Regions from separate parts of the Brevibacillus sp. NRS-1366 genome, predicted to be linked through region 1. Evidence: riboswitches for the same ligand, from Rfam matches in the RefSeq annotation. Region 1 holds a riboswitch; each other region holds the start of a gene.

Region 1 (2,261 bases):
TCATTTAACCCACTTGTAATCAGTCCGGCGCGCAATACGCCACCCAAATCGAACTGGACCTTGAGTTTGCTGATGCTCACCCCAGCCGCTCGCAAAAAATGCAGGACGCGATCAGGTGTTGCGGATGGACATGATCCTTCCAAATAACACAGCGAACGCTGGCTCGCCTCTGGCTGCGCTGCCAAATGCGAAGCCGTATTTTCTCTCCAGACCGGATGAGGCGTGAATGGCTGGGTCAACAAATAAGCCAAATCCTCCACAACCGCGCTGGCTGTTGGAAGCTCTCCTGCCCCTCTACCTGTAAACAACAGATCTCCTACGATATTACCCGATAGCTGGACAGCATTGAAAGCGTCCTGGATTTGTGCCAATGGGTGACCAAGAGGCAGCATTGTAGGCTGAACGGAAAGACGAATGCCTTCATCGGTTTGATACGCTTGGGCGATCAGCTTAATCCGGTAGCCTAGCTCACTAGCAATACGGATATGTCCGGCTGAGAGATCTGAGATCCCTTTTCGCACCACATCTGCCAAAGGGAGAGATTCTCCATAGACCAGTTGTGCCAGGATATACAGTTTATACATCGCATCGAAGCCCTCTACATCAGAACGAGGGTCTGCTTCGGCATAACCCAGCTCCTGCGCCTGCTTCAGCACTTCTTGGTAGGAGAGCTGCTCGGCTTCCATCTTGGTCAAAATGAAGTTGGTCGTCCCGTTAAGAATTCCGCGTACACCGCTGATGTCATTGGTTCTAAGGAACTGACGGAGTACACTTAAAATGGGAATACCTCCCGCTACGCTTGCTTCATAGGCCAAGTGCACTTGGTGCTGGTTAGCCAGTTCAACCAACTCTGTTCCTCTTTTCGCCAGCAGTTCCTTGTTTGCCGTTACCACATGGCATCCTTTTTCAATCAACGCACGGACATAATCATAGGTAGGATCAACTCCCCCCATCACTTCCACTACAATATCTACATCGCTTTTTAATACGTCTTCAAAGTTTGTTGTCAATATGGATGGTTCTACGTGAACCGCGCGTTCTTTTTCAGAATCTCGTACCAACGCTTTTACGATTTCGATTCGTTTGCCCAAACGGAGTGACAGCTTCTCCTGCTGGGAGCGAATCGTTTTAATTACCCCTCCGCCTACTGTTCCCAATCCCAACAATCCCACTCTTACTACGCCTACGCTCATCCTGACCACCCCATACTCAAATTGAAAAACAAAAAAGCCATCTTCGCTAAGAAGAAGGCTTTGGGCATCGCTGCTCCCCTTCTCCTTATCTCCCAGGACGCTTTTGTCCTGCAGGAATTGGCACCTTGTCACATACTGCGTGACGGTTGCCGGGCTTCATCGGGCCAGTCCCTCCACCTCTCTGGATAAAGAAAAATATGAATTTTTGTACTTCGGAGAATTAGAAAACCTGGCTGCGCCATGCCTTTTGGCAGAGCCGCGGTTGCACTTATACTGGATAAGAATTTTATAAATTCTTATCTGTATTAAAAAAACCTTCTTCACTTAAGAAGAAGGTTCGCATTCACTTATACGAGACACCCGCTTCTTATCTGCCGAGATGCACGATCTCGCAGGAATTGGCACCTTGTCACATGTCGTGACGGTTGCCGGGCTTCATAGGGCCAGACCCTCCACCTCTCTGGATAAGAATAATGTATTCTGTTGAGCTTTATTCTAAGAAATTCCATACCATCCGTCAACAAAATTCTTTCTTTTCAATAAAGACATTTTGTTGAACGCAAGCAAACGCATGGTGATAAGAGAAAAGTGTCCGGTTTGCGGGGCGTGCGCGCAGATTTGGCCGGGAGTGCTCAGCATCTTTTCAAAAGAATGTTCTACTCGGAAAACAGGCATTCTACTTCCTCCTTGCTGCAGCATGCACAATACAGCTGATGCCCGTCACTCTCCTTTAGAAGGATCCTTTCTTCCACATACCCGCACCCTTGACAAATGAACAGCTCAAACATGGCTTGACCTCCCGATCCGTTCCGGCTTGTCTTGTCAGTATTTCCTTTTCAATTATTTCTAGCCCAACACAAAACAGGCACTTCTCACGATCGAATCGAACGTTAGAAATGCCTGTTTTTCACTTATGCAGCTGCGTTTCACTTTTCTGCGATTATTCTGCCCGACCATGGATGGTTTTGGGAGAAACGAACTGTTTTTCGTGTTCAAGCAGCCACTCTTTTCTCCATAACCCACCCGCGTAGCCGGTTAAACTGCCGTTCGCTCCCACAATTCGATGAC
Region 2 (2,261 bases), 160 kb from region 1:
ATCGGGGTGCTCAATACCTACGGACAAGCGCAATAACCGATCGCATACTCCGACATACTCCCGTATCTCTTGCGGGATGTCAGCATGTGTCTGTGTCGCAGGATATGTACACAACGACTCTACACCGCCCAAACTCTCTGCAAAGGATACGATGCGCAAGCTTTGCAAAAACAGCCCCACCTGCTCAGACGATCTGACCCGAAAGGATACCATCCCGCTAAACCCGCTTGATTGTCCTTTTTGCACATCATAGCCTTCATGATCCGCCAGGCCTGGATAAAAGACCTCTGCCACGGCAGGATGCTCGCGCAGCTTGCTGGCTACTGCAAAAGCATTGGATTGATGTCTGTCCATACGCAGAGCAAGTGTCTTCATGCCACGAACAAGCAACCAGCTATCTTGAGGTCCTAGCACAGCTCCGATCGAATTGTGCAAAAACCTTACCTTTTCAGACAACTCTTCCCCTTTTGTGACAATTAAGCCTGCGAGAACATCATTGTGTCCACCCAAGTATTTGGTTGCACTGTGCAGTACGATATCCGCTCCGAGCTCCAACGGGCGTTGACAATAAGGGGTCATGAAAGTATTGTCTACAATCGTCAAGAGTTGATGGCGCTTTGCCAACTGAGCCACTTCTCTGATATCTGTAATCTGCATAAGCGGATTCGTGGGTGTTTCGACAAAGATCGCTTTCGTTTCCGGACGGATCGCTTCCTCCAATTTATGTCGGTCACGCAAATCAATATAAGTGAATGTCTGGCCGTAGCGTGACAGAACTTGCTCAAACAACCTGTACGTTCCTCCATACAAATCCAGAGAGACTATCAAGTGGTCGTTTTGGGAAAACAATCCCATCACCGTATGAACTGCTGCCATTCCAGACGCACAAGCAAATCCTGCGTCTCCTGATTCTGCGCAAGCGATGGTCTCCTCTAGAATTGACCTTGTTGGGTTTGCGGTTCGCGAGTAATCGTACCCTGTGCTCTGTCCCAAAGCGGGATGGCGATAAGCGGTGGCATAATAGACTGGGAAGCTGACTGCCCCCGTCTTTTCATCTTTTCCTACGCCTGCCTGAACTAATTTGGTTTCCAAATGCATATGATCTCTCTCCCTCCAATGGTGTACGAGGGGCATGAAAAAAAGCCCCTTTCCTCTGAAAGAAGGCTTTGATTACGTTTCCGTAAGCAAGACCTTCTCATCTTTCAGAGTTTGTAAACTCTGCAGGAATTAGCACCATTATCTCCCTGTATAAATTACAGGTGATTGGTTGCCGGGCATCATCGGGCCAGTCCCTCCGCCGCTCTGGATAAGAAGATTGCTATTCAATTTGATTGCTTAATACTAACGGATAGGCTGCTTTTTTGTCAACAAGATTTTCCACAGATCACAAACAAGCTTAATTTGCGTTTTTAAGAGCAGTCATGACTTGATTGTCCAGCTTCGCAGCCGCATTTTTATCGTACGTTTTTTCGTATTGAGGTTCTACAGAAATACGGGAACCATAAAACATAATGTCACGAACCGTTTCTATCGTTACTTCCACCATGGCCAGCTTGAGCGGGACGCCTTCCATCCTCTCCGCTTGCAAAACAGCCTTGCCGTTGATGGCAAAAGAGGAGCCGGCTCCGATCAGATGAAGCACCACCTGTGGGTCTTTTGCGATATTTGCCAAGATGCGGGAACGATTGTCTACAGCGAATCGAATGGACTCTACGTTAGGGGCAAAGGTCCACGATAAGGAGCTAAGTGACGGTGCGCCCGACTCGTGATCAATGGTACCCAACGTTACAAAACGCTCCTTTTGCAAGAGAGCAAATAATTCTTCAGAGAGTGATTGGGAAACTGTTTCAGCCATTCCGATTCCTCCTTGTAAAGTTTGGTATGTCTATTGTACCCCCCTGTCAGGGTGATAGGCAAACGTTACCTTGACACCTTGGTCCCTTGATTCTAGCGTGCCTTTTCCTTAAACTGGTAGGAAAGCGAAGCCCGAAACTGAAAAGGAGGTTGGACGAATGTCACCTACAGATCGCATTCTTGCACAAATTGATCAGATGTTACGAGAGCTTCACGAAGTCCGGGAACTGAATGAACGCATGCACAAGGTTGCCATGTTTCTAGAAGATATCCGTTTGGCTGATGTCATACAAAATTATACAGCCCCGCGCAAGCTGCTTTGGATCAATTTCCTAGCAGGCCTTGCCCGGGGTCTGGGTTTAACAATCGGAACAGCGATTGTGCTTGCGCTTCTTGGGTCGCTTTTG
Region 3 (2,261 bases), on a different contig from region 1:
CCGCTCCGCTAAAGCCGATTACCCCGTAAATCTGGCCTTTCTCCACGTTCAGGGATACGCCCTTTAACGCTTCGACCTGCTTGCTTCCAACGTTATACGACTTGTGGATATCGGTTAGCTGTATCATTTTCTGGCGTCTCCTTGCTGTTCGAGAATGTCGGTCGCTCCTCGGCGAACAGGCCTCGATATGGGTTTTTTTACCAGGATGGGAGCACAGAACCTTCAAAGCGTTCTTCGATGAATTTTTTTACTTCTTCCGAGCGGTAAATATCAACAAGCTTTTTGTAAGCAGGATTATCTTTGTTTTTGTCATTTGCAACGAGAACATTTACATAGGGAGAATCAGATGTTTCTGCAAAAATGGCATCCTTTTTAGGGGAGTAGCCTGCTTCCATCGCAAAGTTGGTGTTGATGCTCGCTGCTTCTACGTTGTTCAGGGAACGCGCCAGGAATGCTGCTTCGAGCTCTTTGAATTTCAGGTTCTTCGGATTTTCTACGATGTCCAATGGAGTCGCATTGTCGCCTGCGCCATCTTTGAGTTTGATCAATCCTGCCGCCTGATAGAGCTGCAGGGCGCGTGCGCGGTTGGATGGATCGTTTTGGATACCGACAACGCCGCCGTCTGGAATCTCTTCTACTTTCTTATGCTTAGTGGAGTAGAGACCCATTGGGTAAGTCACGGTTTTTCCGATAATCGTCAGATTGGTTTTGTGATCTTGATTAAACTTGTCCAGGAAAGGGATCGTTTGAAAGCTGTTTATGTCCAGGTTGCCTTTATCAAGAGCTTGATTAGGCTGCACGTAGTCGTTGAAGACGACAACTTCCACATCGAGACCTTGTGTTTTTGCGACTTCTTTTACTTTGTTCAAAATTTCTTCGTGTGGACCGCCAGTAACGCCTACCTTGACGCTTGTTTGCTCAGCAGCGCCAGAAGCTGGCGTCTGGGCGGCTTCCTGTTTACCTCCGCAAGCGGTAACCAGCGAGGCAGCAAGCAGCAGTGTAGTGAGTAATAAACCTGTTTTTTTCATTTGAATTTCTCCCCATTCCATAATGTTTATATCTATTTTGAAAAGTGAAAACGAAAGGAAAAAATAAAAACCTCTTCCGAGAATAGAAGAGGTTAAACCGTCATTATTAAACAGTTGTAGGATACCTCTCTTATCTTCCGGAATGTTTTCCGCTGGAATTGGCACCATATCTATTTAGATAGGTTGCCGAGGTATCATAGGGCCAGTCCCTCCACCTCTCTTTATAAGAGAACGCTTTATTCAGTTGAAAAATATAAATCCTGATTAGGATAGTTGGATTATATCCCGCGTTTTTAAACCTGTCAAATGTTTTTAGAAAATAATTAACTTCAGTGAAAATGATTAAATTGGTCAAAATACGAATGATAACTTGATTGAGGACGAGATCATATGTATAATGGGAAAAAACAAACCTGATATATGCTCTCACAGGTGATGTCATGACACTATTGGATACGAATGAATTCAGAAAAAAGCTGTCTGCGATTTATAATGAGATAGCGAAAGAGTTGTTCGGGTTTGGAACGACTTTACTGAGAGTAACGATTGAGAATCAGATGATTACCTTCTATGCCAAGCATCGCCGTTCTCCACGCTCTGCTGCGTTGGAGGGTGAGGCCCCAGCCCTCAAGCTCGAGGTCGACTTCCGAATGTCGCTTCTATATAAGAGAAAGCTTCGGGAACGATTGGAAGAGGAAATGGGTCTGAACATTGAAGCTGTCTTGAGAGATTACGACGCTGCTACACAGCTTGCGATTACGAATGTTATTTTAGTGGAATCAGAACTGAATACCTGACCAAAGCAATTTGGATTTTCTCTTTTGATCTATCTTAAGGGAAGACCATGAGCTTTTGGCAAAACGGGTGTCGCTTCTCTTTGTTTACGAGGAAAAGTGCTCTTGTTTAGAATGAACGATTCTAATCAAGGGTACTTTTCCTTTTTTTATTTAACAAATATTTCCTTTTTGAAGGGTGTGGTTGATGAATAGATAAGGGCAAAGAGTGGAACAGTAGGGGGTTTATCAAAGGTTGCAGGCTGCATAAAAAAAGAAAGTCGTTGAATCCTAACAAATGGAAGGATAAGGCGCGACGATACTTGATATGGAGGACTATCAAAATGAAAAAATTACTTAAAGGAATCCTTTCCTTTTCTGCACTAACGCTCGCACTTGCAGGATGTGGCAGCAGTGAACAACCGCAACAAGGCGCTGCTGGTGGGCAAGCCAAGGGTGA

The links. A riboswitch is a leader RNA that binds a small molecule or an ion and turns the genes downstream of it on or off. The one in region 1 is predicted to bind S-adenosylmethionine.
Region 2: linked by a shared signal. The riboswitch ahead of ACIFQN_RS20630 (aminotransferase class I/II-fold pyridoxal phosphate-dependent enzyme) and the one ahead of ACIFQN_RS19885 (homoserine dehydrogenase) in region 1 are both predicted to bind S-adenosylmethionine.
Region 3: linked by a shared signal. The riboswitch ahead of ACIFQN_RS06335 (MetQ/NlpA family ABC transporter substrate-binding protein) and the one ahead of ACIFQN_RS19885 (homoserine dehydrogenase) in region 1 are both predicted to bind S-adenosylmethionine.

The regions. Positions count from the first base shown of each region.
Region 1 covers NZ_JBITPN010000022.1:640,405-642,665, forward strand. Annotated here, with positions in the region: gene ACIFQN_RS19885 (homoserine dehydrogenase) at 1-1,193, opposite strand, end outside; SAM riboswitch class I at 1,276-1,385, opposite strand; SAM riboswitch class I at 1,558-1,664, opposite strand; gene ACIFQN_RS19890 (methylated-DNA--[protein]-cysteine S-methyltransferase) at 2,134-2,261, opposite strand, start outside.
Region 2 covers NZ_JBITPN010000022.1:796,078-798,338, forward strand. Annotated here, with positions in the region: gene ACIFQN_RS20630 (aminotransferase class I/II-fold pyridoxal phosphate-dependent enzyme) at 1-1,098, opposite strand, end outside; SAM riboswitch class I at 1,193-1,313, opposite strand; gene ACIFQN_RS20635 (pyridoxamine 5'-phosphate oxidase family protein) at 1,397-1,855, opposite strand; gene ACIFQN_RS20640 (DUF5665 domain-containing protein) at 2,013-2,261, shown strand, end outside.
Region 3 covers NZ_JBITPN010000011.1:161,476-163,736, reverse strand. Annotated here, with positions in the region: gene ACIFQN_RS06340 (methionine ABC transporter ATP-binding protein) at 1-127, opposite strand, end outside; gene ACIFQN_RS06335 (MetQ/NlpA family ABC transporter substrate-binding protein) at 198-1,028, opposite strand; SAM riboswitch class I at 1,156-1,258, opposite strand; gene ACIFQN_RS06330 (DUF2294 domain-containing protein) at 1,469-1,825, shown strand; gene ACIFQN_RS06325 (ABC transporter substrate-binding protein) at 2,146-2,261, shown strand, end outside.